One region of the Paenibacillus sp. GL_099_B genome, then DNA from elsewhere that is predicted to be linked to it. Evidence: riboswitches for the same ligand, from Rfam matches in the RefSeq annotation. Region 1 holds a riboswitch; the other holds the start of a gene.
What was found. A riboswitch is a leader RNA that binds a small molecule or an ion and turns the genes downstream of it on or off. The one in region 1 is predicted to bind glycine.
Positions count from the first base shown of each region.

Region 2: it holds a riboswitch for glycine, as region 1 does, so the genes downstream of both, gcvT (glycine cleavage system aminomethyltransferase GcvT) here and sdaAB (L-serine ammonia-lyase, iron-sulfur-dependent subunit beta) in region 1, are expected to answer to the same signal.

Region 1 is NZ_CM174430.1:482,441-497,861, reverse strand. It holds gene AC3ITG_RS02415 (response regulator transcription factor) at 1-448, opposite strand, end outside; gene AC3ITG_RS02410 (alpha-glycosidase) at 728-2,482, shown strand; gene AC3ITG_RS02405 (PadR family transcriptional regulator) at 2,631-3,143, opposite strand; gene AC3ITG_RS02400 (YhgE/Pip domain-containing protein) at 3,262-4,479, opposite strand; gene sdaAA (L-serine ammonia-lyase, iron-sulfur-dependent, subunit alpha) at 4,736-5,680, opposite strand; gene sdaAB (L-serine ammonia-lyase, iron-sulfur-dependent subunit beta) at 5,670-6,359, opposite strand; glycine riboswitch at 6,471-6,612, opposite strand; glycine riboswitch at 6,617-6,740, opposite strand; gene AC3ITG_RS02385 (MFS transporter) at 7,078-8,175, opposite strand; gene AC3ITG_RS02380 (phosphotransferase enzyme family protein) at 8,205-9,296, opposite strand; gene pstB (phosphate ABC transporter ATP-binding protein PstB) at 9,524-10,279, opposite strand; gene pstA (phosphate ABC transporter permease PstA) at 10,292-11,179, opposite strand; gene pstC (phosphate ABC transporter permease subunit PstC) at 11,182-12,090, opposite strand; gene AC3ITG_RS02360 (phosphate ABC transporter substrate-binding protein PstS family protein) at 12,233-13,156, opposite strand; gene AC3ITG_RS02355 (arsenic transporter) at 13,909-15,201, opposite strand; gene AC3ITG_RS02350 (methyl-accepting chemotaxis protein) at 15,391-15,421, opposite strand, start outside.
Region 2 is NZ_CM174430.1:5,533,945-5,549,365, forward strand. It holds gene AC3ITG_RS25130 (endonuclease MutS2) at 1-925, shown strand, start outside; gene AC3ITG_RS25135 (cysteine-rich CWC family protein) at 1,018-1,266, shown strand; gene AC3ITG_RS25140 (mannitol-1-phosphate 5-dehydrogenase) at 1,319-2,470, opposite strand; gene AC3ITG_RS25145 (PTS mannitol transporter subunit IIA) at 2,467-2,901, opposite strand; gene AC3ITG_RS25150 (BglG family transcription antiterminator) at 2,898-5,003, opposite strand; gene AC3ITG_RS25155 (PTS mannitol transporter subunit IIBC) at 5,003-6,469, opposite strand; gene gcvH (glycine cleavage system protein GcvH) at 7,037-7,426, opposite strand; glycine riboswitch at 7,774-7,896, shown strand; glycine riboswitch at 7,900-8,000, shown strand; gene gcvT (glycine cleavage system aminomethyltransferase GcvT) at 8,195-9,331, shown strand; gene gcvPA (aminomethyl-transferring glycine dehydrogenase subunit GcvPA) at 9,328-10,683, shown strand; gene gcvPB (aminomethyl-transferring glycine dehydrogenase subunit GcvPB) at 10,827-12,266, shown strand; gene ptsP (phosphoenolpyruvate--protein phosphotransferase) at 12,521-14,233, opposite strand; gene AC3ITG_RS25185 (HPr family phosphocarrier protein) at 14,226-14,501, opposite strand; gene ptsG (glucose-specific PTS transporter subunit IIBC) at 14,580-15,421, opposite strand, start outside.

The DNA of each region.
Region 1 (15,421 bases):
CTTCCTCTGTCTCCTCATTCACGATCCGGTGATCCTTCTCGTAGATGGACAAGTGGTCCAGTTTTACCACGGTATCGGCCGAGATCGCTGTCCCTGCCTTCCGAAGCTGGACTTCAATCCGTGCGGCAAGTTCATCGGGATGGAATGGCTTGGTTACATAATCATCGGCAAAATCAAGCCCATGCAGCTTGTCGTCAATGGACGTTCTAGCCGAGAGCATGACAATGGGCACTTCAGGATGTTCCTTTTTGAGTCGCTGTCCTACCGTAAATCCATCCAGTCCCGGCAGCATGACATCCAGAATAACCAACGAGCAGCCCCCGGCAGCTTCAGCCGCACCTTCACCACTTCCGAGCCATACCACCTCATATCCACGCTCCTCCAAGTCGGCCCTAACCCATGTAGCAATTTCCGTATCGTCTTCAATGTATAACAGTTTCGTTTTCATGCGCGTATTCGTTTCCTTTCTATACCCTTTGGGTTAATTATATATTTGAAACATAATGAAGTATCTTGTTTATATAAAATGTACGAATGATGATCACACGACCATGGATATCCTTTTATTTTAAATTATACCTTAATCATCCGCTTCGCATAATTCATGCAGGGATTGAGAGGTTGATTCAACAACATAAGCATGTGGCATTCATCCCGAGATTGATTTGCATCGAATGCGGCTACTTGCTCACATACTACGTGTGTATACGACGGGAGGAACTTCATTATGCTGCTGGAAGCCATCTATCATCAACCAAAACGGAACTGGGCCTACGCCTACGATAAGGATACCATTCGTCTGCGTTTGCGTGCCAAAAAGAATGATCTCACCGAGGTACATGCCCTGACTGGGGACAAATACGCCTGGGATCGCACCAAAGAGCTGGTTCCTTTAACCAAATATACATCCGATTCCATGTTCGATTATTATGAGGGACAAGTAAAGCCTCCGTATCATCGACTGAAGTATTCCTTCCTGCTGAAAAGTGGCACAGAACAGATCTGGATGACCGAAACGGATTTCCAAACGCATGAACCCGACGATCCTGGTCACATGTTCCAGTTTCCGTATATCCACCCCGGAGCTGTATTTACACCGCCTGCGTGGGTGAAGGATGCGATCTTCTATCAGATCTTCCCTGAACGATTCGCAAATGGCAACCCGGACCTCGATCCAGAAAAAGTGGAACCCTGGGGTGGTGAGCCGACCCCGTTTAACTTCTTCGGCGGTGATCTCCAGGGCGTCATCGACCATCTGGATTACTTTGAAGAGTTGGGCATTAACGCCATTTATTTCACACCCATCTTCGAGGCAACGACCAATCACAAATACGATACCGAAGATTATCTACGAGTAGATCGGCATTTTGGTGATGCAGATACGGTCAAACGGCTTGTTGAACTGTGCCATGCACGCGGAATCCGGGTACTACTCGATGCGGTGTTCAATCATTCCGGGAAGACGTTTGCTCCATTTGTCGATGTGCAGAAGAACGGGGAGAAGTCCAAATACAAGGACTGGTTCCATGTACATGAATTCCCGCTGGACGTGAAGGATGGCATTCCTACGTATGAAACCTTTGGATTCGAAGCCCATATGCCGAAGCTGAACACGGAAAATCCTGAGGTGAAGGCGTATTTGCTGGAGGTGGCGGAATACTGGATTAAGGAAGTCGGCACCGACGGCTGGCGGCTGGATGTCGCGGATGAAGTGGATAATGCATTCTGGCGCGACTTCCGCCGAGTGGTCAAGGCTGCGAATCCGGATGCCTATATCTTGGGTGAGGTATGGAATGAGTCCTCCTCCTGGCTGCAAGGCGATCAGTTCGATGCCTCGATGAACTATCCATTTACGGAAGCCGTAAATCGCTTTTTTGTAAAAGATGTCATGCACGCCGCACAGTTCGCGAACTCGATCGGTCGACAGCTGTCCCGCTATCCGCTGCAAGCCAGCGAAGTGGCATTTAATCTGCTGGACAGCCACGATACACCACGGCTGCTCACCTTATGTGAGGGCGACCAGCGGAAGATGAAACTGGCCGCGCTGTTCCAATTCACTTATATGGGTACCCCGTGTATCTATTACGGGGACGAGATTGGGCTGGACGGCGATCATGATCCCGGTTGTCGGAAATGTATGGAGTGGGATGAGACGAAGCAGGATCGCGAGCTGTTCACCTTTTATCAGAAGCTGATAGCACTGCGCCATGCCCATCCTGCCCTGCGTGCAGAAGGCAGCATTCGATTCCTGCAGGCCCGTGAAGGCGGAAGCCAGCTTGTGATGGAACGACAGGATGAGGAGGAGCGTATTCTGGTCCTCTTTAATCGTTCGGAAGAAACAGCTATCGTCGAGTTGGAAGCAGGTGCCGGGGAGTGGACGGAGTTATTTGGGGAGAATTATCGTACAGCCAAGGAAGAGGGAATCCTGGCCGTTGAGCTGCCCGCATATGGATATGCTGTACTAAGTACAGATATCGCGTAGCTTTTTAATATTGTTGTGTCTTTACAATTCCAACGCACTACAAGCAACGCCGAATAAGCGCTCACAGGCCTGTTACTGATCTGTAGAGCGCTTTTCTGCGTTATGGATGGATCTTCAATTGATTTAGGGACATGGATACTATTGAAAGCTACTGTGGCGCGGTCAGCTGTTCCTTGAGCAATCGGATGGTAGCCTCATATTGCACAAGCCCCACTTGCATACATAAACGCTGTGCAGGTGAGATCTGTTCGCCGAATTGCTTCATCTGGCGCTGCAGCTCGGCATACAGCAATTCTTTACGATTCAGCTCCGACCGGACCCACCCTGCTACGGTATCTTCATCCGCCAGTTCTCCGAAATACAGACGCATCAGAAAATCAGAACGGAACACCTCGGCTTCCAGGGGACTCATCAAATAGGTATTGAACTCCGCAGACCCTTCCGGTGTTAATGTATACACATTTTTGTCAGGTTTCCCTTCTTGTCTAACGGATTCTTTGGTCAATAACCCTGACTTTTCCATCTTCGCAAGTGTGGGATAAATGGTGCCAAAGCTGGCATCGAAGAAAAATGAAAAATATTGTTCAAAGTACTGCTTGATCTCATATCCGGAACATGGCTGATTGTGCAGTATTCCGAGGATGACATGCTGCGTGTTCATCGGTGTACCGCTCCTTTCCAATTGCTCTTAACGTATCACATCCTCCCTTATACGTTCAACATCATCAGACGTCCACGGATCGGCTTATCCGGCAAAAGGGGGCTTATCGTTATCCATGTTATCCACGATCAGGTGAAGGCAGGTTTCCAGTCAGAGCGACAGGTGTCGCAGCAGACTTGGACTCCAAAGGTATGCCGGATTGTGCAGGACCTGAACGTTTGACCCACGTGCACACAGCTCCCAGAAGCAACGTCGCCGCTCCAATTACCACCAGAAGCAGAACATCATGACTAATCCCATCGCCGCCAAGCACCAGATTCATCATGCCTTCCACCGCGTAGGTTGCTGGCAGATAATGACCGATCTGTTGATAGAAGTCAGGCATGACATCGCGCGGAATGGTTGCGCCCGATGACAACATCAGCAGAGGCAACAATGCACTGTTTAACCATGCTCCAGCATTTCCAAGCAGCAACAAGCTCAATTGCGCCACGAATAGAAAAGATAGAGTAATCAACAACTGAAATAGCCATAACATCCACCATCCATCTGCTGATGATACTCCCATAACATGCATCATCCCCGCTCCAACAAGCGATACGATTAATGCAGCACCAACATTGATGATATTGCGTGCCCAAAAGCGTTCCCATTTCCCTGCCTTGTTACTTAGTTCACCAGAAACCTTTTGCAGATTCATGCCAAGCAGCATTGCACCTGTAAACGTAGCTGTCACAATCAACATTGGTACCATGGAAAAAGCAAAGTTATGAACTGGATTCAGCCGTTCCACTTCTGCCTCCACCCGGGAAGATAACCCCGCTGCCATCGCATTCGCCTGATCGTCAGCCATACCTGATTGATTCAGCACTCCCCGAATGCTGTTTTGCTGTACTTCACGGTTCAACGTCGCTGTAACTTGTGCGGATACGGTCTGCATCACACTTTTTACGGTAGCCACGTTGGATTCATTCATTACATACTTCACTGCCACCGGGCTCGACAAATCTCCCGCCTGCTGCATGAAACCGGATGGAATCTCGATAATCATATATACATCCCGGTCCGTTAACATCTGTCTGGCTTCTTCCATTGATTCAGATGGTTTGATCACGAAATGAAGCCCCTCTGCAAGAGACTTTGCCACCGGCTCCGCCGCAGCCCCATCTTCATTTACGATGGTTACTGCAAGCTGATTCATCCGTGCATTTACCTGATCATATCCACTAAGCCAAATGGTATTAAAAAAAACCTGGAACAATACGGCTGTAATTAACCCGACTACTGTAGCTCCATTTTTCAAAAACAGAAGACTCGTTTGAAAAACACTTTTCATGTTATCCATCTCCTTAATTTGTATAACTTATTCTCGGTCCTATATATCTTGTTGATATATAACAATACATAATATATCTAATCGATATATAAACGTCAATACCTTTTTATTTTTCTTGTTGGAACAACAAAAAAGCCGATACGCTTCTTCTTCAGGAAGAATTCGTATCGGCTTTTTTATAATAATGGGAGCAGATCATTACCGTTAATGATCCAAGTTCCACGAATTAAATTCAGTTCTTGTTCGTTCATGGATGTTATGCCTTGGCTTCTGGTTCATTTTCAGCAGGAGACTCAGCTTCAATCTCAGGCTCCGCACGCTTCGCCTTTGGTTTAGCAAGCTTCTCCATCATTTTCCGTCCTGTCGGTGTTTGGGCAAGCCCACCTTGGGCCGTTTCACGGTGCCTGCTCGGCATCGCACTGCCCACTTCCAGCATGACATCAATGACTTCGTCAGAAGGAATGGCACTTCGTACCCCGGCCAGCGCCATGTCGGCCGCAGCCAAAGCGGTTACGGCACCCAGTCCGTTACGGACGATGCACGGAATTTCCACGAGGCCTGCGACAGGATCGCAGATAAGGCCCAATGTGTTTTTTAACGCGAGACCTACCGCATGAACCACTTGCTCCGGCGTTCCTCCACGCAGCTCCACCATAGCTCCAGCGGCCATGCCGATGGCAGAACCCACTTCAGCCTGACAGCCGCCCTCGGCACCGGAGATAAATGAATTGTTGGCAATGACGTAACCGATCGCTCCCGCACAGAACAGACCGTTCACCAGATGCTCGTCACTCCAGCCAAAACGCTCCTGGGAGCTGATAAACACACCCGGAATGATGCCGCAAGAACCGGCTGTCGGTGTCGCTACGATCCGGCCCATGGAGGCATTCACTTCCGATACACAAAGGGCATACGCCATGGCCAGTGCAGAAGCATCTCCAGAACAAGTCTCACCTTTACGAATGTACTCAGCCATTTTTTTGCCGTCTCCGCCAGTCAAGCCGCTGCGTGATGTTGTATCTTCTGTTAGCCCTTTGTGTACAGCTTCCTTCATCACCTGATAGTAATCCGACATCTGCCGCACAACATCCACTTCCGAGATATTCGTCTCCTGAACCTGCTCTTCGATCATCAGCTCGGCAATGGTCTTGGACTCTGCTGTACAGATGGTATTCAGTTCATGTAGATGTTTAAACCGCATCAGGCTCGACCCCTCTCTTCAAATCAATCACGCGAATGTCCAGCATATGATCCAGCGACCGCAGACGGTTCAACATCTCAGGATTCGGCACACCATCCATCTCCATCGCTGTCAGTGCTTCACCATCCCGGGCTTTCCGATCCACTTGCATGTACCCGATGTTCACCCCGGACGAACTGATGGTGGAGGTTACCGAAGCGAGCACCCCTGCTTTGTCCGAATGGCGAAGTACAAGTGTGGGGAACTCTCCGCTGATCTGTACACGAAAATCATTCAATGCATGCACCGATACACTACCACCGCCGATGGAAGCACCGATTAGTGAACATTGACGGTCTCCGTGCCATAGTTCAATCTTGACCGTATTCGGATGAGGAGCAGGCAGGCCGCTTGTGAAAAACTCTACCTCCATACCCGCTTCCTCTGCATATTGTTCTGCATCCGGTATACGTGGGTCATCAGTCACATAATCAAGCAGGCCACCGATCAACGCAAGATCCGTACCATGCCCCTGATACGTATCAGCAAACGAGCCGTATAGAGTTAATCGAGCGCGTTCAGGCGTGCATCCCAGCCACTGACGGGCAATTCGCCCCAATCTTGCCGCTCCAGCCGTATGTGAACTTGATGGACCTGTCATGGACGGACCAATAATTGAAAAAACATCTTTAAAACGCATCGCAAACCCTCCATTTATAATCGTCATTTTCATCCAGACGTACACCCATAATGTTCCTTTATTACTGAATGATGACATGAGAAAAGGACAGAAGAAGGCCCTAGGCCCTCTCTCTGTCCTCGATACCTGAGAGTTTCATGATAAGCAGCGCGGCGAATCGATGCATTCCTGTATTCACAGGTGATGTCACCCTGCACACCGTGCTGCTTGACCATATACCCCTTGGGTGGCGCAGTTCGCGCACTCTCCAGAGTTGCGTCCAACGATGGTACATTTACCTGAGAGATTAACCGCTGCGCCGGGTGCGTAGCAGCTTGCTCCTTCGGTGCCCGACAGCTGCCATTTTACTCGACAAGCTCAGGTCTCTCCCGCTCGCTATCATTCGCTGTATGGAACCATTCTGATTTTGTACCAGAACGATAATTGAAGTTTTTAATACTTTCTCATTAAGATTAATCGACCGGAAGATCAGTGTCAACAAACTTAACGATTTCTTTGCGAATATTTGCTTTTTACCATTTTATACACAAGATAAACTAACGAATTGTAAACTTTCATCACATGAATGTGTTAATGCGTTTCATCTCGAAAGCGTATACATTGTTCATTTTCTATTAGCCAATATCTGTGTTTAATACTATCTATGTTATGTTCCACAGAACGGTTCGGGTATTCAGGCAACCATTATTCTGTACTAGAATTGTTGTGTTTCTGCTTGTCACCCCACCATCGCCTTAGGCTTCGCCGGTTCATCGTAATACCTGCTTCGGGAAGGAAGCATACTCGTCACCAATCCCAACGCAGCCAGCAGCATAACCCCAGATACAACTGTATATACCATACGAAGTGACAACTGCTCTGCCACTACCCCTGCAATCAAAATGGAAGCCACCTGCAGCAGACTTAACACAAGTCCAAGTACACTACTCATTCGCCCCATCAGATCGACAGGGATATTATTTTGATAAAAGTTAACCAGGCCCGTATTCGCCAGTGCCGAGCACAGACCGAGCAGAATAAAGGCAACCGCCGCCAGCTCAAACGAGAATGAACGGGAGAAAAGAAAATAATCCAGCGACATGCCGACTACCAGAATAATCTGGAACAGGGCATATATACCGACCACGTAGCCCGACTTCCGGCTAAAGCTCAGTACAGCTCTCCAATCCTGGGCAACCATCTGAGGGGTCAGTCTGCTGCCTGTCCCTATATTCTGTTCTCCAATGCCCAGTTTGGGAAGAAACATTAGAATCAACGCAGAAGCAACAAAGGAAACCGCATTGGCATAAATGGCTGCCGCCGGAGATAGATAAATCAGCATCACTCCTGCAACTGCTGGGCCGGTAATAAATGCCCCTGAGCTGATCAGGGCTTGTAGGGAATTGAAGCGCTTGCGCCGTTCAGCAGGTACCAACCGGGTAATGTATACCTGAGAGGAAGGGACAAATATAGATGAAGACATGCTGATCAAAAACATCACTGCGTACATCATCCATAGGCTGGACATCAGTGGGAGCGCCGCCACCAACAATGCCCGTAGCATATCAGCACCAATCATCAGCTGTCGCTGATCATAACGATCAATCAGGCTGCCTGACCAAAACTTAGTGCACACCGAAGCAATCGGCGAGATAATCCACAACCCTGCGACTGCCGCTGGAGACTGTGTCATATTCAATACCATCAGGTTAATCGCCACAATATATATGAAATCACCCAGATTGGATATGCCCACTCCGCTAAGTAGCAATCCGGCATGCTTCCAGCCACCAGACTGCCCCTTCGATGCAACTCTCTTTGCACGAATGTTCTTCATAGCGCTACCCACCCACTAGAAATCACAAATTATAACTCATAGAAAATACTCTCGTTCTGTACATATGGTCTACAAAATTTGCTGCATATAAGAGGCATTCGCTCTTTCATCCATTCGTACCTGGACTCATTCTCCATCTGAAATGCAAAATAGCCGAACGTAAAAATCAGCATGAATCCTTCCATTAACCGAATATCACGCTTCGTCAGTGGTCCTGTCTGCTCCGTATATCCCGATAGGAAGACATCCCGTTCCTCCCGATTGAAAATCGTAGCCGCACCTCCGGCATCAAAGAGATAGTAGCCATACCCGTATAAACAAAAATCAATCATAGATATGCCCTGATCCGTCACTAGCAGATTGCCGCGGGTAATATCTCCGTGTATTACTCCCCATGTCTCGGCATTCTGCGGATACGTTTCGAGTTGCCCGTTAATGTTCTCAAACGTCTCACGAATCAGATCGAAATCTTCAGGAGTAAAGATGCCACGTCTAACGCCTTCCTCCAATTGCTCCAACATGACCAGATTCTCTTTGATCGAGCCATAGGCTGGTCTTACTCCCGTTTGCTCTAAGGCAGGGCTATCGTTATATATATCTGAGATGATCGCCTTATCAGCGTGCTGTTCACGGTCATTCGTCTGCTGCCCGCTTTCAGACTTCAGTGAACCCACCTGTGGCTCAGGAGCTCCCGTTGGTCGTCGTCCATATTGGTGCAACGTCTGCAACTGTACGCCCAAATCATGAATCTGCGCTGTTGTCAGACGTTCTCCCTGCTTAATATCCCTGCCCTCAATCCATTCCAGAACAGTACAACAGATCTCTTCTCCTGCTTCGTCCAACCAGACGGTGACCCACTCATCCGATGTATTTCGCACAGGTATCTGCACTCGCAATGGGCTGGTAGCCCGTAATTCATAAAGTAGATTCATCTCTGCTTCAAGTGCAGGTCGTGTATGCTGGATGCCCGTCATGCTTGCAAAAGCGGCTTTATGTATACGCAATAGGTATTTCTGTCCGGTTGATTCATCAACCACCTGATACGTTAGATTTTCATTATGTCGGATAAAGGAAATTGCAGGCTTTTCTATGGAATAATGCGAGATAATTTCATTTGCCATGGTGTCATGGGAAATCTTATGGGTAGTTATGATCTACATCTCCTTCTCTTATCAAATTAAAGGTAGCGTTTACAAATATCGTAGCATGATTGTTTTTACTTTGGCAAACTATTCCAAATACGTGCTTATGTAAAAAAGCATAACCCCCGAACTGCATCGCCCGGGTGCTATGCTTCCTTCTATCTCTATAAATCTATCTAGATCTCATACTCCATCCAATATAACAATTAACCGAAACGTCCCATAATATATTCTTGTGTCAGACGATTGTCCGGGTTGGTGAAAATATGCTCCGTATCTCCGTGTTCAATCATGCTTCCCAGATAAAAATAAGCTGTATAATCCGAGATGCGTGCCGCCTGCTGCATATTATGGGTAACAATTACGATCCGAAGATCCTTCTTGAGCTCCGAGATCAACTCCTCCACCTTACCCGTTGATACCGGGTCAAGCGCGGATGCCGGCTCATCGAGCAGCAAAATCTGCGGATCAACCGACAACGCGCGGGCGATACAGAGCCGCTGCTGTTGTCCACCCGAAAGGGCCAGGGCAGATTCATTCAGTCTGTCCTTCACTTCGTCCCAGAGCGCAGCGCGGCGCAGGCTTTTTTCCACAATTTCATCCAGTGCCTTCTTGCTCTTGATACCGCGGTAGCGGGGGCCAAACGCGATATTATTGTAAATGGACTTGTGAAAAGGATTCGGCTTCTGCCAAACCATGCCGATCTTCTGGCGAAGCTTGATTACATCTGTGCCCGGCTCATTCAGATCATTGCCATCCATCCAGATATGTCCCTCCGTGCGGGAACCGGCAATCTCGTCGTTCATTCGGTTGAGCGACCGCAGGAATGTGGATTTACCACAGCCGGATGGTCCAATGAGTGCCGTTACACTGGCTTCGGGAAAAGTCAGGCTGATCTGCTTAACTGCCTGAAAATGCCCATAATATATGCTTAACTGTTCCGTACCAAAAGGTATGGCCATATTGGTTCCTCCTTATTTCGAAGCTGTCATGCGGCGGTAAACCACCCGACCGATCCAGCGTGCACTCAGATTGAACGCCAGCACAAGAAGTACAAGCACGGCTGAAGCCCCAGCTGCTACTTCTTTGGAATCTGGGCCAATACCTTCACTGTTTACTTTCCAGATGTGTACGGCCAGCGTCTCTGCCGGACGCAATGGATTGATCGGCGACCTTGGACTCGTTGGATTCCAGTCCGTGAAGTCCAGCGGTGGACTACTCATACCCGCTGTAAACATCAGGGCTGCTGCTTCACCGAAGATACGGCCCGATGCCAGGATCGTACCCGTGATCAAGCTTGGCAATGCCACAGGCAGCAGAATGGAGGTAATAATTTTCCATTTGGACAACCCGAGTGCAAGACCCGCTTCCTTCTGCTCTTTCGGAACGGCCCGGAACGCTTGCTCCGTTGTCCGCACCATAAGCGGAAGATTGAATATAGCCAAGGCCATGGCACCCGATAATAAGGAGAATCCAAGACCAAATGTATTAACAATTAACAAGAGTCCGAACAAACCAATAACGATAGATGGGAACGAGGATAACACTTCGACAACGAGTCGAATAAAACTTGTGATCCGGCCCGGCTTGGCGTACTCAGCCATATAAATACCGCCGCCCCATCCGAGCGGAATCGTAATAATCAAAGTCAGAACAAGCAGGAATATCGAGTTGAATAATTGCGGTCCAATCCCGCCTCCACCTTTGAGCAACTGTGGTGCACTGGTCAGAAAGTGCCAGTTAATCTGCCCAATCCCACGTACCAGAATGAAGCCAAGCAAACCGAGCAAGAGAACAACAATGAACAGGGCCAGAACAACGATAATGGATGTGGCAACTTTATCTACCGTTTTAGCCTTCATTTTCATACCCGGTTCCTCCTTTCAAGCAGGCGAACCAGAATGACGAAGACAAAGGTCATCACCAGCAGGACAAGCGCCATACTCCACAGTGCATTATTATGAACAGATCCCATCGTGGTGTTACCCATACTCAGGGTGATTACACTCGTTAACGTTGAAGCCGATTCGAGCAATGATGTCGGTACATGCGGTGCATTCCCGATGACCATCTGTACGGCAAGAGCTTCACCAAATGCGCGAGCCATACCAAGTACAATCCCTGTCAGCAAAGCTGGAAGAACTGTCGGGATAATGACACGGTAGATCGTTTGCCAACGAGTTGCCCCCAGTGCGTAGGATGATTCACGCAGACCTTTCGGCAGTGCAGACAGTGCATCTGCCATAATGCTTGTTACGGTAGGCAAAATCATAACAGACAGAACCAAACATCCGGCTGCAATCCCGACGCCGGCTCCGCCAAACATACTGCGCAATAAAGGAACGATAACACTGAGACCGATAAACCCGTACACAACGGAAGGAATACCGGACAGCAGCTCAATCGCAGGTTGCAATATCTTTTTACCTTTACCTGGTACAATCTCGGTCATGAAGAGCGCTGCACACAAGCTAAGCGGACTTGCAATCAGAGCTGCAAGCAATGTTGTTATGAATGAACCGGTAATGAACGGCAACGCTCCGTAGGCAGCGGGTTCCCCCGTTGGGTTCCACGTTTTTCCGGATAAAAATTCGCGTAAACTTACGCCATTCTGGAAAAAGGTCGACAAGCCTTTGGACGCTACAAAATAAACGATGGAAAACATGACAACGATCAGGAAAACGACACAAATCGACGTATAGATCCGTCCCGTCCACTCTTCCCAATAATGCTTCTCTCTCAAGGGCCGGCGCGGTTTCAACTTGTTGTTCATTACCGTTCCCCCTTCGGTCTGTTCCATAACAACCATCCTTCTATAGTAGAATTCATGCAAAATATGGGATTATTCCAGAGCAAACCGCGCAAAGAGGCAGGACCTGGGTCCGCCTCTCTCGCTGTATGCGCAAGTTCAAAGATTATTGAGTCACCGTGCCTGCTGCGTCGCGTTTTACTTTCATGCCGGATACTGGGATGTAACCAAGCTCCGTCACGTCGTTTTGTTGAATTTCGTCACTCAGGATGTAGTCGAGGAATGCTTTTGTTGCTGCATCCGGGTCACCTTTGGTGTACATGTGCTCGTAAGCCCATACCGGATAAGTTCCTGCTTCTACGTTCTCAACTGTTGCTTCTACACCTTCGTATTTCAAAACTTGCAGGCTGTCATCCAGGTAGGACAGAGCCAGGTAACCAATTGCGCCCGGCGTTTCAGCTACGAGCTTTTTAACTGTACCGGAGGAATCTTCCTGAATAGAACCTTGGATATCTTCCACTTTTGTTCCCAGTGCAAAGTTCTCGAATGTTGCACGAGTACCGGAGCTGCTAGGACGGTTTACGATAACGATGGCTTGATCTTTACCGCCAACGTCTTTCCAGTTCGTGATTTTACCAGAGAAAATTTCGATCAGTTGTTGCTTCGTCAAATCTTGCACACCTGCATCTTTGTTGCTTACTGGAGCGATTGCTACAACAGCCACTTGGTGGTCTTTCAGTTCGCTTACTTTTGCTGCGTCATCGATTTTCTCTTCTGCAAACACGTCAGAGTTACCGATTGTAGCTTGTCCTTCGGATACTTGCGTCAGACCTGTACCACTACCTCCGCCTTGTACTTGTACCATCACGTTCTTATATTCATCAACTGCCATAAATTTTTGTCCAGCTTGCTCTACCAGAGGTTGCAGTGCTGTTGATCCAACAGCCAGAATGTTACCGCTAAGTTCAGTAGCAGTTTCTCCTGTGGAACCATTGCTTCCCTCTGTACCAGCGTCATTTTTCGATCCGCATGCTGCGAGCACCAGTACGAACGTTAAGGTCATCAAAATGAACGGCAACTTTTTAAACATGTTTTGTTTTCCTCCCCCAAATTAGTGACGGCGATTTGCTTTTATTTTTGTTCACCATCAACTCTTTATTCATTGTAGTTTCGTTATGTCATCTCAAAATCAATGTTTTGTAAACGCAATGTTAAAAATGTTTACTGTGGATTGAAATGAATTTGAGAAAAGCTGCGCTGAATTGGCAGCTCCGGGAACGGACGTTGTTTCAATCCGTATTGTGTCCAGATTTTTATCACATAATGAATAAGTCGCTAATACTTTTGGTTGCCGTTCCGGTTACGGATCGTTCTTCCGATCGCTGTTGTCTCCAAACTTCCTTGATCAACAATTTTAAATGTTAAAGTTTGGAGACAAAGGCGAACGCTTCGCTTCTTCAGAATCGATTCCGTCCCCTCCACTACGTTACGTATTTTATCTACCCATCAAGAACAAATGATAATTTTGATCTTTTCTTATAGGTAAAATCCTTACACAGAATAAGCTTCGCGTTTACACAATCGTTCCGTTCCCTGCGCTGTGTCAGCGCTGGTGTGGTCACAGGCATTTTAATCCTCAGCCTGGGGGAAGATAAAACAAGAAGGCCAGCACTATAGAAGGCTGGCTTTTGTGTACATGCTTTAATGTAGAAAGAGAATTTGTTTCTTCTATAGAAGAAATAAAAAAACTGCCTCATAGCCAGTGGTAGCACCAGCGTATGAGAGCAGCTTTTTACAATAAGTTGGATCATATGATGATTGTTAATGTTAAATGCGATTTTACTAATCCAGAATCCACAGCCACAACGCTAAACTGGCCAAGGTGATTAATAGTGTGGGAATGGTTAAGATTATGCCTGCCTTGAAATAATATCCCCATGTAATCTTTACACCTTTGCGGGACAGCACATGCAGCCACAGTAATGTGGCAAGTGAACCGATCGGCGTCATTTTGGGACCCAGGTCGGAACCAATCACATTGGCATAGATCAGCGCCTCACGCACAATGCCTTCGGTGTGTGCACCCTGAATCGCCAATGCGTTAATTAACACGGTGGGCAGATTGTTCATTACAGATGATAATACCGCTGCGATTACGCCCATCCCCAATGAAGCAACCAACAGACCATGGTCTGCGATGGCATCTAGCCAACGGCTTAGGTGATCGGTTAATCCGGCATTACGCAATCCATACACCACGATATACATGCCCACCGAGAACACGACAATGGACCATGGGGCTTCTTTGATCACGCGTTTCATGTCCACAGCTTCGCTCTTTCTTGCCAATATGGCGAACAAAAGTGCTACGGCACCCACGATAACCGATACTGGAATCGGCAAAAACTCACTGGAAGCATAGGCTACGAGCAGCAGCACCAGCATGAACCAGGCGATGCGGAACATCCGCGGATCACGAATGGCTTCCCGTGGATCTCGTGCGGCGGAGATATCGTAGCGAAGCGGGATGCTTTTGCGATAAAACAAGAACAGCATCCCAGTACTCGCCACGATGGAAAAGAGATTAGGCACAATCATCCGCACCGCATATTCCACAAATGTAATACCGAAATAATCCGCAGATACGATATTCACCAGGTTGCTGACGACCAGCGGCAACGACGTTGTATCCGCGATAAATCCACTAGCCATAACAAAGGCAAGTACCATTCGCTCATCGAACTTCAATGCACGTACCATCGCGAGCACAATCGGGGTGAGGATTAGCGCTGCACCATCATTGGCGAAGAGCGCCGACACCGCCGCGCCGAGCAAAATGGAATAGATAAAGAGCCTACGTCCATTTCCTCCTGCCAACCTTGCCATATGAAGAGCGGCCCATTCGAAGAAACCTGTCTCATCGAGTATTAATGAAATCATGATAATGCCGACAAAAGCGAGCGTTGCATTCCATACAATGGATGCCACATCAGATGCATCGTTCAGACTGACGACACCACACATCAATGCTAGCAGAGCCCCACCCACGGCGGACCAACCAATACCTAATCCGCGTGGTTGCCAGATAACCAATGTGATGGTCAGGACAAAAATCAGAATTGCTACATATGTCATAAAGCCTCCTGCACCGCTGTATTCATCATGTTTTGGAGCATGATATGAGAATGGCCTGCCAGATATGATTACACTGCAATTATTGCGGATAAACCAGACGCTATAGTTATACAGGGCTGCAGGAGAAATGTCTATCTTTATTTCCTTCTAATTTCTATAGAAACTGAGATAAAAGATATCGCCTAATGGTCAGGACTTGTCTCCATCCTTCGGCGTGTCC
Region 2 (15,421 bases), 2.0 Mb from region 1:
GATGGCCGTATATCATGAAGTCGCTGTTGATATCGGCGATGGACAGAGCCTGGAGCAAGCACTTAGTACCTTTTCTGCACATATTCGCAACATGATTGGCATTCTGGAGCAAGCCGATTCATCGACACTTGTGCTTATTGATGAGATGGCCTCTGGTACCGACCCCGGTGAGGGAGTGGGACTCTCCATCGCCATGCTGGAGGAGCTACACAGCCGCGGAGCTACCGTTATCGCCACCACCCATTTTGGGGAAATCAAACATTTTGCAGCAGCCACGCCTGGCTTTGAGAATGCACGAATGGAATTCGATACGGTCTCTCTTCAACCTCTTTATCGATTGCGGATCGGAGAAGCCGGGGACAGCTATGCCTATTCCATTGCACTGAAACTTGGTATGCCACAACGCATTATTGAGCGATCCAAGCTCATTTCAGATCAGGGTGTCTCGCAAAGTGTCTCTTCCAGCTTTAGTCCATCCGTGCCCAATGTGAATTCGTCGTCATCGCAAACAAACAGCATGGCTGAACAAAAACACTTGTATAAAGCAAGGAAGACAGTTCAACCTGTCAGCCCGTCCATACAAACTGGAACAAGAAAGCAATCTGATCGGCCTGTAACATTAGAACCCACTTCCCCTGCCAAAGTATTCCGAAAAGGGGATCGCGTCTATGCAGCCTATCTGAACCAGTCAGGCATTGTGTGTGATCTGGAGGACAGTCGCGGAAATATCGGAGTCATGCTGCGCGGACGTAAAGTCAAAATTCACAAGAAACGTCTAACTCTGCACATCTCCGCAGATGAACTATATCCGGGTGACTATGACCTCGACATTGTGCTGGAGACCAAAGAGAACCGTAAGAAACGCAAACTGATGAGTCGCAAGCATGTGGAAGGACTGAAGATTGAATTGCCCCCTGAAGAATAACCACAGGATTGATATAATGGGTTGAGTTGCTACACTTTAATAAACCTATCGATCGTTCGTGGTTTGAAATTCATGGGGGAAGGAAGACTCGTATGTCTGTTGAGCAAGATACAAACAAAGTCACTCCAGAAGTTCTTGTATGTCCTTTGTGTGGGGAGGCCAATGGCTGCTCCTATGCCGCTGGTCGTCCTCATTCAGAATGCTGGTGTAACCGGGCTGTGTTCCCAGAAGGGGTATTTGACCCCATTCCGGCAGAACAGCGAAGGAAGTCCTGCATCTGCGAGGCATGTCTGGATACGTATAAAAAGAAGACAGAGCAAAATAAAGAGCCCCACAGTTAACCCTGTGAGGCTCTTCTTCTATCGATATGATGTTGTATTGAAATACAGACCGTTACTTCTGCAGTTGTTGATAATGCGCTACAGCCTGCTTCAGTACAGGATGACTCTCATCCATGGACGTATACTGGCTGAGTGCTGCTTCAATCCCTTTTTGCTGGATCGTAGTCTGGAGTTCTACCGCTTCCGGGTCTTCGGAAATGTCGAACTTGCAGGCAGCGGCCATGCCCATTGCCAAATGTGTTGTCTCCGTTCCATACTCGTAAGCCTGGAGAGCTGGGCGAACCAGACGGTCATTCGGGGACAGTTTCCGCAGTGGAGAACGTCCTACACGTGTTACCTCATCCGTCAGGTGCGGGTTAACGAACCGTTCCAATATTTTGGCAATGTACAACTGATGATCATCGGCATTGAATCCAAAACGCTTCACCAAAACTGCTCCGGTTTCCTGCAAGGCACCGTATACGATGGATTTGACTTTTTCATCGGCAATAGCCTTCTGAATTGTATCAAACCCGTTCACATATCCAATATAAGCGGCAATACAGTGTCCAGTATTTACGGTAAACAGCTTCCGTTCGATATAAGGCTCCAGATCATCCACATACATTATACCCTCAACCGGTTTGAAAGCAGGAGCCATTTGTGAACGGTCAACAACCCATTCATAGAAAGGCTCTACCTGTACATGCAATGGATCTTCATGATGCTGAATCGGCACAATCCGATCTACGGCAGAGTCCGGGAAATACACGTACTGATCCGCAAGCAGGCGAGTACGCTCATCAAGCAGACCATATACATGTTCTTTCAGCTGAGTGCTGGCTCCAATTGCATTTTCACAGGCAATAATGTGAAGGGGCTGGAAGACATCACCCGTTCCAAGTCTGGACGTAAGTCCTTTGGCAATACCGGGAGCAATATGTTTCAAAATCCCCACACCTACTGCGGTTGTGATCAGTTCAGCTTCTGCAACGTTCTGGGCTACGGTATCCAGATTAGTGCCATCGATCGCACTCACACCGGTAACTGTCTCCAGATCCTTGGCCTCGTTAGCCAGTTCAACCGTGTACTCTCCACGCTGCTCTAGAGCCTTAACCAGCTCCTGGTTAACGTCCGAGAAAACGACATTGTAGCCTGCACGGGACAGAATCAATCCGATAAAGCCACGTCCAATATTACCTGCTCCAAAGTGAAGGGCCTTCATAGTTCCATTTCACTTTCCAAAATAGTGATGACTTCTTCAGCAGTTTGAGCATGACGCAAAGCTTCCATGTTTTCTTCCTCGGCGCAGATGACTGCGATGCTGGTCAGGATCTCCATATGTTCTCCGCCCTGAGCAGCGATACCAATTACCATATACGCTTTCTCTTCCCCAAAATCAACACCTTGCGGGAACTGAATGACCGATATACCTGTGGACAAAATGAATGATTTGGATTCCTTCGTGCCATGTGGAATCGCAAGTCCGTTGCCGACGTACGTGGAGACAATCTCTTCACGCTCCAGCATTTTGTCAATGTATTCAGCGGTGATATGTCCCGCATCTTTCAAAATTTGACCTGCCATACGAATTGCTTCGTATTTGTCCTGAGCCGTTGCATTCATGATGACTTTATCTTTAGTTAACACACTCATGTTTGAATACCTCCAATTTCGGTTTTGCTGCGGTAAAATCCCGCAAGCTCTTGGGATAAGTAATGAATAAGATCATCCCGGTTGCCTTTTTCAAGTAATGCAATCATTTCTTCCTGCAATAATAGTGCACTGATCTCACTCAGTACCTCCAAACTTTCCTTCGATAACTGTCTGGGTCCAAGCATCAAGAGCACATGGCTGACACCTGCCGGGTCTTCCGAAGTGCGTAGAAGCGGCTCTGTCAATTGGAACAGCGTAATTGAAGGACTGTGAATGCCATCACTGCGTGTATGAAACAAAGCGAGGGAAGTCCCGGGAATTTTCTGGCTTCCAACCGCTTCACGCTCCTCCAGCAGCCTGGCAATCTCTTCTGGATTATTCAACACACCGGATTGATGCAAAACGTTGCACATGGCGTAGGCCGTTTCCAAAAATCCGATATCCTGATTATCCAGCGGGAACACCTGAAACTTGCCAATAATCTGTACGATTTCAATCAGTGTGGCTTCCAATCCAACTGGATCGGAAACCCGTCCTGTTGTCCTTGAACCTGCTTCAGGTGGGGGACTATGTTCCCGCTGAAGCGTCGTTGTCCTGATGAAGTGCCTTAAACGTTCACTTTCTTCTGCCGTCAGCAGTGGGCTCACCTTGTAGTATTGATGTTTATCCATTGGCAGATCCACGGTAGAGAGAACCAGATCATATTCCGTCTTCGGAATACGTGCGGCTTCATACCAGGACACGCTGTCCACAATCCGAATTTCGGGAATTTCCTTGGACAAACGGCTCGATAACATCCGTGAAGATCCGATCCCGCTCGTACAGACGACGACAGCCCTGATTTCACGCTTCAACACCCGCAGCCGTTCAATGGAAGCACCGAAGTGCATTACCAAAAACCCGATTTCCTCATCCGGCACATCCGTATTGGACCAAGCCTCTCGCACTGCTTTCTTTACATCCTCAAACAGTGATTCATAATCCTTGCGAATCTGCTGAAGTAACGGATTACGGATGAGCTGCCGCCCATCCATTCGTTCCAGCACCGGCTCCATATGGGCAATCAGACCTTCACGGAGCAGGCGATCCTCATGGAACGAATAATGAGTTTTCTCCTGCATTCGATCTGTGAGAGAACGCACCATGTCGAGTAAGACCAGATCGTCTATGGGCAGCAAACGCGAGGAATGAATCGATTGCTCGATTTCAATCAGCAGCCTGTGAAAATAAGCCTGCTCCTGGCCCACAAACTCCAGCCCAAGCTGGGCAGATAGAACACCGCACAGTCTGGAAGCTAAATATTCCGGCACCTTCCGCTCACCTTGCAGAGGCATTCCAACGTCTTTATTGTCCTGTTGTGTGCCCCGACCTATTCCAAAGCCTTTGCGAATCCGCACAACCGCTACAGACAATTGGATCAACAGCTTCATGTATTGACGTTCCGGGATATTTTCCAACCACTCAATATCCGGCTGCCATAATGCATTTTCGACCGTAAGTACATCTTCATGCCCTATCATTTCCAGAAGTTTGCTGTTTACTTTGGAAACTCCCTGCTCCGCTTGTCTACCGAACAAATCGGATTCATCCAGATATTCAAGAGCGAGCGTGGAAATAGCCATGCGATGAGCCAGCTCGCTTCCATTGATCTTGACCCCATATCCGCGCCTGCGAACCAGTTTCAATCCTGCCAGCTGAATGCGTGGCTCCAGATCGTCCAGATCATTGCTTGCCGTAGACACGGTTACCTTCAAATCTGAGGCCAATGCAAGCAGCTTCACAGGCTCGGATTCATCCAGCAAAATACAAAGCATGAAGAGTTTACGCTCTTCGGGCGTAAACTCCACATATTCGTTAAGCTCAAGTTGTTGACGCAATACGGCCAAATCATCGGAACCGGGATCAATTCGAACCCCGGTTCCCGATTTTTTTTCCAATCTCATGCCAAGGGGCTCAAGCCATTGTTCAATCATCTGCAACTCTCGATGTACGGTACGAGTGCTTACTTTGACCGCAACAGCTATATCGCCAGCAGTTACCTCATGAGGATGCTCCAGCAGGAACTCCACGATCTCACGCTGTCTCCTTGTAATATTACTCATCAGGAGTCGGATTTGAGGCGCTCCACCAGTGCCTCATATTCAGGACTCTTCAGGAAGTTATCGATGGAAATATGCTCTGCATTTGGAGCCACGGATTTGGCCCGGTCAGTTAATGTTTTCTGTGTGATGACGATGTCGGCATCTTGTGGAATCTCACTGATCGCCGTGTTGGTTACAGCGATATCCACACCGGCTGCCTTCATTTTCTTCCGCAGAATCGAGGCCCCCATGGCACTCGAACCCATACCTGCATCACAGGAGAATACAATTTTATTGATATCCGTTTTTACTGCCGAAGAAGCAATATCGGCTGCACGGTCAGCTTCACGATTGTCTTTATCAACGGTGAGGTTGCCCGTTTTGCCCTGATTTTTCATATCTTTCATGCGGTTGGAAGCACTATCCAGATCTTCCTCGTCCTTCTGTTTACCTGTTTTGAGCAGTATGGATGCTACGAGGAACGAGATGATCGCAGCTACGGCTACCCCTGCAAACATGCCAAGGTATCCACCCCTAGGTGTTAACAACGAGTAAGCAATGATACTTCCCGGTGACGGTGCTGAAACCAAACCAGCTCCAGTTAGCATAAAGGTCAATGTACCCGCTACACCACCAGCCATCGCAGCCAGAATCAGTATCGGTCTCATCAGAATGTAAGGGAAATAAATCTCGTGAATCCCGCCAAAGAAATGGATGATTACAGCACCTGGAGCGGAAGACTTGGCAGATCCGCGACCGAAGAAGCAGTATGCCAGCAAAATGCCGAGTCCAGGTCCTGGATTGGATTCAAGCATAAATAATACGGATTGACCCAATTCTCTTGCTTGATCCGTAGCAATTGGTGTCAGAATCCCATGGTTGATCGCATTGTTCAGGAATAATACTTTTCCTGGCTCAATGATCAGATTGACCAGCGGGAGAAGACCAGCATTCATCAAAGCTTCTACCCCGGCTGACAACACCTTGCTAATCGCTTCAACGAAAGGCCCGATGCCTTTAAGGGCTAGAAGGGCCAAAATCCCACCAATAATACCAGCGGAGAAGTTGTTAACCAGCATCTCAAACCCTGATTTAATTTTGCCATCGACAGCTTTGTCAAATTTCTTAATGACCCAGGCACCCAATGGTCCGGCTATCATAGCACCAAGAAACATTGGAATGTCACTGCCGACAATAACCCCGATGGTCATGATCGCACCGACTACACCACCACGTTGGCCGTGTACCATGGTACCGCCTGTGTAACCGATAAGCAAAGGCAGCAAATATTTGATCATTGGATCAACCAGCAATGCAAAATCTGCGTTAGGGAACCATCCTTTTGGAATGAACAATGCCGTAATCAGACCCCAGGCGATAAATGCACCCATGTTCGGCATAACCATACCGCTTAGGAAACGTCCAAACTTCTGAACGCCGACCCGTATTCCTCCGCTTTTTTCGGACTTTGCGTCCACTGAACTCATATTGAAAACCTCCTCAACATATTAAACCTTGATTCCACTGAATTTTGACAACGATGATCCAGACGAACGAAGGTACAAATCTGCAATAAATCTTTAATTTACAACCATATCGTAAATGAAAACGGTATCTTCTACAACGAAATGAAAACCTACTTCCGTCATGAACGTTGATGACAAGATTTAAATTTAAAGGATTGTTCCTTATTTACACCTGTATATGGATTGGAACCTGTTATTCCCTTTCATGTATCATACCCACGAAATGCCCCATTTTAATGACAAATGAAATTGTAAATTTATTCTATTTAAATGAGCTGTTTCTATCTCAATTAGAAATAATGATGAAACACGTTAGATTGATATTCATTCCATCCCATTCATCAGTTAACAACGAAAAAAAGCGCAATTACCTCACCCTGTCCCAGGTGAGGCAATTGCGCCTAAGTATTCTCCGAATGAGCTGTATCACCATCCGGATCTATAATCAATCGATTCATTTTTATTACGTTAAACGGACTTTTCCATCAAGCTGAAACTCCGTATCTAGCGGAAATTTGCACCTTAATATTATTCCGTATGTTTACGATACGCATCCGCATTCATCAATGTGGAAAGTGCTGCTGTCAGGTCGCCCTCAACACGAATTTCAATCATCCAGCCTTCCTTATATGGGGAGTTGTTAACCAGCTCCGGGGAATCCTGCAATGCATCATTCACAGCAATAATCGTTCCACTGACAGGAGAAAACAAATCCGAAACGGTTTTGACGGATTCAATCGTTCCAATGCCGTCTTCCGCTTTTACATCCGATTCAAGGTCAGGCAATTCCACAAACACAATGTCACCCAGCTGATGCTGCGCGAACTCGGTAATACCAATACGTACGGTATCCTCCCCTACGGTCTGCACCCATTCGTGCTCTTCACTGTACAGGAAATCACTTTTCAATTCGCTCATCGATATCCGCCTCGCTTTTCATTAATGAGTGCATGCGTTTCTTTGACCTTAACCTTTTTCCCAGAACATAGCGTATGATATTTTCGATTCAAATGTCAAGATACCTCACAATTTATTTGTTTTTCTTCCTTATATGCCTGTAACTCAAATGGACCCTCCCTACATATAATGGTGAATATTAGAAAAGTAAGCGCACTCTTTATAAATAGACGAACGTTGTGAAGTGAATTGAAAATATCATTCGGATTTTTTATTCATTTCTATGATATCGTTCTTGACATCAATAGACGATTCAGGCTTTAATGAGAGTAGTAAATGTGTTTAATTGGTCTATGCAATACCCGCGGATGAATGTAAAGGGAGAGATTACCCTTGACACCCGAATCAGGGTGTACATGCGGTAACGCCGAAGGAGTAAACCACCGACAAGCGGAGGTGAATCTCTCAGGCAAAAGGACTTTTACGGGACGCAACTCTGGAGAGCATCTATTCGCCCTGTGTGGGCGTTATGATCACCCAAGGGGAAACTTGCTGCATCAGGCGGCGGGGTAACTCTCAGGTACCAAGGACAGAGCCTAAGAATACAGCGTGCTTCTGGCATGCCGATTCTTTGGCCTGTCCTTTTCCTTTTTCCCAAAAAAACGAAAACAGGTTATAGAGCGGCGCTGCCTTATAGCGTCCTTACCTTCTTTTATAAAATATGATGCCAAATTCATTGATCCATGGTTATACACTCGGCCGGTTGACGGCCCATGACGAGGTGATTGGATGTCCGATTTGCTTAGAACCCCACTCTTTCCACTCTATCAGCAATATGAAGGCGTACGATGCATTGATTTTGGCGGCTGGGAGCTGCCTGTGCAATTCAGCGGAATTCAGAAAGAGCATGAAGCGGTGCGAGAACGTGCCGGATTATTTGATGTATCCCACATGGGCGAATTCACCGTACAAGGTGAACACGCAGAAGCTTTTTTACAGCACATGACCACCAATGATGTAACAACAATCGTTCCCGGTCAGGCCCAATACACGTTAATGTGTTATCCGGATGGCGGCGTGGTCGATGATCTGCTGATCTATAAATTGAAAGACCAGCATTATATGCTGGTAGTTAACGCCTCCAACATCGACAAGGACTGGGCATGGCTGCAACAGCATATGACGCCAGGCGTAACAATGACCAATGATTCGGATCAAACGGCGCTGCTCGCCCTCCAAGGTCCTCTGGCTGTAGATATTCTCAGAACGGTGACAGACACCGATGTGTCTTCCATTGAGCCTTTCCGCTTTGTGGCAAATGCGAAGGTATGTGGTGTTACATTGTTGTTATCCCGCACCGGATATACGGGTGAAGATGGCTTTGAGCTCTATGTTCCTGCGGAACAAGCTGCTGAGGTCTGGAACGGATTGATGCAAGCGGGAGAAGGTCACGGACTCGTTCCGACAGGACTGGGTGCCCGGGATACCCTGCGTTTTGAAGCTAAGCTTCCCCTGTATGGACAGGAATTGTCTTCAACCATCTCACCGCTGGAGGCTGGCGTTGGCATGTTTGTGAAGCTAAATGCCGGACCGTTTATCGGACATGAAGCCTTGTTGCAGCAAAAAAATGATGGGCCTGCCCGCAAGCTGGTCGGCATCGAAGTGCTGGAACGGGGCATTCCCCGCCCCCATTATCCGATTTACGCCGAAGGCGTGCAGATTGGTGAAGTGACCACAGGCACCCAATCGCCTACATTGAAACGCAATCTGGGGCTGGCCTTGATTGACAGTAAATATGCTGCACTGGGTACCCCGCTGGAGATTGAGATTCGTGGCAAGAAACTGAAAGCCGAGGTCGTGAAGACCCCATTTCATAAACGGACACGTGCGCCAAAGACACCTACTCAAGGAGCTGATCAAGCATGAGCAAGCATCGCTACATTCCCATGACCGAGCAGGATCAGAGTGCCATGCTGGCAACCATCGGTGTGGAAACGATTGAGGATCTGTTCCATGACATTCCACAGGAGATTCGCTATCAGGGCGAACTGCCTATTTCCTCCAAACTGGATGAATACGCACTGACACGTCATATGTCGAAGCTAGCGGGAGCGAATGCCAACTTCGAGACACACGCCAGTTTCCTGGGTGCAGGCATTTATGATCACCACGTTCCCTCCGTCATTAATCATGTCATCTCCCGTTCCGAGTTCTATACAGCCTATACACCTTATCAACCCGAGATCAGCCAAGGAGAATTGCAGGCGATTTTCGAGTTTCAATCCTACATCTGTGAGTTAACAGGCATGGCTGTAGCCAATGCCAGCATGTACGATGGTGCGACAGCATTTGCGGAAGCAGGCAATCTGGCCGCAGCGGCAACCCGCCGCAAACAGCTGATTGTGTCACGTACCGTGCACCCCGAATCCCGTCAGGTATTGCAAGCTTATGCTCACGGCCTCAATCTGGAGATTGTTGAGATTGGATATCAAAATGGTGTAACAGACTGGGATGCCCTGCAAGCCGCCGTGTCCGATGACACCGCAGCCGTCATGATCCAAAGCCCGAACTTCTTCGGCGCCGTGGAAAATGTAAAACAGGCCGCAGATCTTGCGCATGCGCACAAGAGTCTGCTCGTGGTCAGCGCCAACCCGCTATCGCTGGGTCTGCTGGAAGCCCCAGGCAAGCTGGGTGCTGACATCGTCGTTGGCGACGCGCAGCCCCTTGGCATCGCCGCTTCACTCGGCGGCCCAACATGCGGATACTTCGCCGTATCCCAGGCTCATATGCGCCGGATTCCTGGCCGAATTGTAGGCCAGACAACGGACCGCAACGGCAAGCGTGGTTTTGTACTCACGCTGCAAGCACGGGAACAGCATATTCGCCGGGAAAAGGCGACGTCCAACATCTGTTCCAACCAGGCGTTACTCGCGCTAAGCGCCTCTGTCTATATGTCTATTATGGGTAAACAAGGCATGATCGACGTCGCTGATTTGAATTTGCAAAAGAGCCATTATGCCCTTAACACGTTTACCGCAATTCCAGGCGTCTCTCTTACGTTTACCGCACCTACTTTCAATGAGTTTGTTATCCAACTGCCTGAAGGAACAAATGTGGAACCACTACAACTGAAATTACTCGATGCAGGTTTCATTGGCGGCTATGAGCTTGGACGTGATTATCCCGAGCTCGCCGGACATATGCTGATTGCGGTTACTGAACGACGCAGCAAGGAAGAGATCGACGAATTCGCACGTGTATTGGAGGGATCGCTGTGACTCAAGAAACGACAACAAAGACAACTACGACGACATCAGCTCAAGGACAATCGGAAACGGTAACCTCTATCTCCACTTCGGGCCAACCTGAAACCAGCACAACAGACACTAACCAGGCTGCCTCTCCAGCACCGGAGCAATCGTTGATTTTTGAACTTAGCAGTCCGGGTCGGGTCGCTTATTCCTTGCCTGAATGCGACGTTCCCCGTCAAGCTGTGGATTCCCTGATTCCCCGGGAAATGCTTCGGTCGGAAGCAGCAGCATTGCCTGAGGTTTTTGAAGTTGACGTCATTCGCCATTACACTGCCCTGTCTCGTCGTAATTTCGGGATAGATAACGGATTCTATCCGCTGGGCTCTTGTACGATGAAATATAATCCGAAGATTAATGAGGATGTGGCCCGTTACAACGGGTTCGCCAAAATTCATCCATATCAGCATGAATCCAGCATTCAAGGTGCACTTGAACTGCTTTACACGTTGCAAAATGACCTTGCCGGACTAACCGGTATGGACGCCGTTACGCTGCAACCGGCCGCTGGAGCACATGGCGAATGGACCGGGCTCATGATGATCCGTGCCTACCACGAAGGTCGTGGTGAACAGCGCACGAAAGTTATCGTACCGGACTCTTCTCACGGGACCAACCCGGCAAGTGCAACCGTAGCAGGTTTCGAAACGGTAACGATCCCTTCCCGCGCAGATGGTCTGGTAGATCTGGACGCACTTCGCGCAGCAGTTGGTTCGGATACCGCAGCGCTGATGCTGACCAACCCGAACACACTCGGACTTTTTGAAAAAGACATTCAGGAGATTGCCTCCATTGTGCACCAGGCAGGTGGCCTGCTGTACTACGATGGTGCCAACTCCAATGCCATTATGGGCATCACCCGACCTGGCGATATGGGCTTCGACGTGGTGCATCTGAATTTGCATAAAACGATGAGTACTCCGCACGGCGGAGGTGGACCTGGTGCCGGCCCGGTTGGCGTGAAGAGCCGCTTGATTCCGTTTCTGCCGAAACCGATGGTCATTAAAAATGATGAGGGTATATATGAATTGGATCGCGAAGGCGATCAATCCATTGGCCGGGTCAAAGCGTATTATGGTAACTTCGGCATTCTGGTCCGTGCCTATGCCTACATTCGTACCTATGGACCTGAAGGCTTGCGCCGGGTATCTGAATGTGCGGTGCTCAACGCCAACTACATGATGGCCCGTCTCGCACCTTACTACGAGATTCCATATCCAGGCGTGTGTAAACATGAATTCGTTATGTCTGGTCGGGGGTTGAAGCAGTATGGTGTACGTACACTAGATGTTGCCAAACGATTGCTTGATTTTGGGTATCACCCGCCAACCGTGTACTTCCCGCTGAACGTTGAGGAGTGCATCATGATCGAACCAACGGAAACCGAGAGCAAAGAAACACTTGATGGGTTCATCGATACGATGATTCGCATTGCCAAGGAAGCAGAAGAGACACCTGAATTAGTACTCAATGCCCCTTATGGCACACCGGTTACCCGTCTGGATGAAACAACAGCGGCCCGTAAACCTGTACTGAACTGTGCTTGCAGTTAATGATGTAATAATTTTAGTCACACTGAGCTCTTGCTGATGTTTCCAAGTCAGCAAGAGCTTTATTTTTATTTTGATTTACATACGATCCCTCTCCCTTCAATATGTTTCACTCGATATTCCTATCCTAGCTCTTATATCAACACACAAAAAAAGCCGGTATCTGCTGTAACAACAGATACCGGCAAAATCGCTGCAAGACTGCAGCTTTTTTATCGGAAAAAGAACCCTTAAAATCGGGTGGAAACCCCGTAAAATTACGCTTGAATGCTTTGAACCAATTCAACGACTTGTTCAGCCGTTTGCATATCCAGTGCTTTGGCAGCAAGCTCTTGCATGTCTGCACGGGACAGCTTGGTGATCTGACTACGAGCTGGCAGAATGGATGTTGCACTCATGCTGAACTCATCCAGTCCGAGACCGAGCAGCAATGGAATTGCTGTTTCGTCTCCGGCCATCTCTCCACACATGCCAACCCATTTGCCTTCACGGTGTGCTGCATCGATTACCATTTTAACCAAACGCAAGATGGCAGGGTTGTATGGTTGATACAGATAAGCCACACGCTCGTTCATACGGTCAGCAGCCATTGTGTATTGAATCAGATCGTTCGTTCCGATACTGAAGAAATCCACTTCTTTGGCAAATTGATCCGCCAGAACTGCAGTCGAAGGAATTTCGACCATGATTCCGAGTTGAATGCTGTCAGAAACAGCAATACCTTCAGCAACCAGCTTCTCTTTCTCTTCGAGCAAGACAGCTTTCGCTTCACGGAATTCACCAAGTGTTGCGATCATAGGGAACATGACACGCAGGTTACCATGTACGCTTGCACGCAGCAATGCACGCAATTGAGTACGGAAAATGTCCAGACGGTCCAGACACAGACGAACTGCGCGGAAACCGAGGAATGGATTCATTTCTTTTGGCAGGTCCAGATATGGAAGCTCTTTATCTCCACCGATGTCGAGTGTACGAACAACAACAGGTTTGCCTTCCATTTTTTCCAGTACAGCCTTGTAAGCATTATACTGAATGTCTTCGGAAGGAAGCTTGTCTCTGCCCATGTACAGGAACTCGGTACGGTACAGGCCTACAGCCTCGCCGCCATTCTCCAGAACACCAGCAACATCATTCGGTGTACCAATGTTGGCTGCCAGTTCCACATGAACGTTGTCCACCGTTACCGTTGGCTCATCACGCAGTTTTCTCCACTCCGCACGTTGTGCATCGTATTGCTCCTGTTTGGAACGATACTCAGCAATAACATCATCCGTTGGATTAACCAGTACGTGACCGTCCAAACCGTCAACGATAATCATATCGCCTTGTTTCGCTTGAGCCAGAATGTCTTTGGTTCCAACGACAGCCGGGATTTCAAGGGAACGAGCCATGATCGCGGAGTGAGAAGTACGTCCACCAATATTGGTTGCAAAACCTTTTACATATTGACGGTTCAGTTGAGCCGTGTCGGAAGGCGTAAGATCCTCCGCAAGCACGATCACTTCTTCACTGATCTCAGCCGGACTCATGAATTCGATACCAAGCAAGTGATTTAGCACACGTTTGGTTACATCACGCATATCCGCAGCACGTTCCTGCAGGTAAGCACTCTTCATGTTTTCGAACATTTCGATAAATTGCGTTGCTGTTTCGTTCAATGCGAATTCCGCATTAATCTTATCATCTGCAATTTTCGCTTTAACCGGATCAATCAGTTCCGGGTCATTCAGAATGAGCAAATGCGAAGCAAAAATCTCAGCTTTTTTCTCGCCAAGCTCTTGTAAAGTACGCTCTTTGATCGCCTCAAGCTCAGCCTGGGACTTGCCCAGAGCCGAGTCGAGTTTCGCGATCTCTGCGTCAACGTCGTTGATTTCGCGTTTTTCTACAGAGTAGTTGGGATGCTCCAAGATAAACGCCTTGGCGATAGCAATACCCGCCGAAGCCGCGATCCCAGAAACATTAAGCATTAATTTCGCCCAGCCCTTCGTTAACCATAACGTCTGTCAGAGCTTGAAGAGCTTCAGCTTCTCCTTCGCCTTCAACGATGATGTTGATGGTGTCGCCTTGTTCCAAACCAAGGGAAAGTACACCCAGGATGGATTTCAAAGTTACTTTTTTACCGTTAGCTTCTGCAAAGGATTCTGCACCTTTGAATTTGTTTGCTGTATTAACCAGGGCTGTCGCCGGACGTGCGTGGATACCATCTTCGTCTGTAATTCTGAATGTTTGTTGCATTACAATCATCTCACTTTCAATAATTTAATTTAGGCATTGCATATATTTATCACTTGCTTGCCATCGTCGTAACACTTCTTATTTTATCTCAATGATTGGCTGATCGCCAATTTTCAGTACTCCACTCTTCTTGAGCGTAACTGTTGAGCCTTCCGGCAGATTGGTGAAAATGACCGGAGAGATGATCGACGGAGCATTAGCTTTCACATACTCCAGATCCACTTCCATAATCGGCTGTCCTGCAGATACCAGGTCTCCTTCCTGCACGAGCACGTTAAAGCCCTGACCTTTCAGCTTCACCGTGTTGACACCTATATGAACAAGCACTTCCTTGCCTCCGTCAGACATAATGCCCACGGCATGTTTGCTTGGAAACACGTTAAACACCTTACCATATACAGGAGAAGTAATCTTGCCATCATGAGGCAGAACAGCAAAGCCGTCACCTGTCATTTTCTCGGCAAAGACCGGATCAGGAACGTTTGTGATGTCCATCAACTCGCCGTTTACAGGCATTACGATGTCCTCTGCAATAATACGTTCGCCTTCTTCACCTTGCGCCTTCTCCTGTTCAGGAGCTGGCTTATCCACAGCTGCTGGAGCTGGTGCCGGTGTCCGTCCTGCAATGATATCCTGCATTTGGGATTTAATCGTATCTGAACGTGTACCGAAGATGGCCTGTACATTATTACCCACTTCAAGTACGCCAGATGCACCCAATTGTTTCAAACGATCTTTATTTACGCTAGATTTCTCATTTACTTCAATCCGCAAACGAGTAATGCAGGCATCCAGATGTTTGATATTCTCTTGGCCGCCGAATGCTGCAAGAATGTTATGAGGCAGATCATCCGTTGAACCTGAACCTCCGCCGCCGGAAGCTGTATCAGGAGTTGCCTCTTCACGTCCTGGTGTTTTCA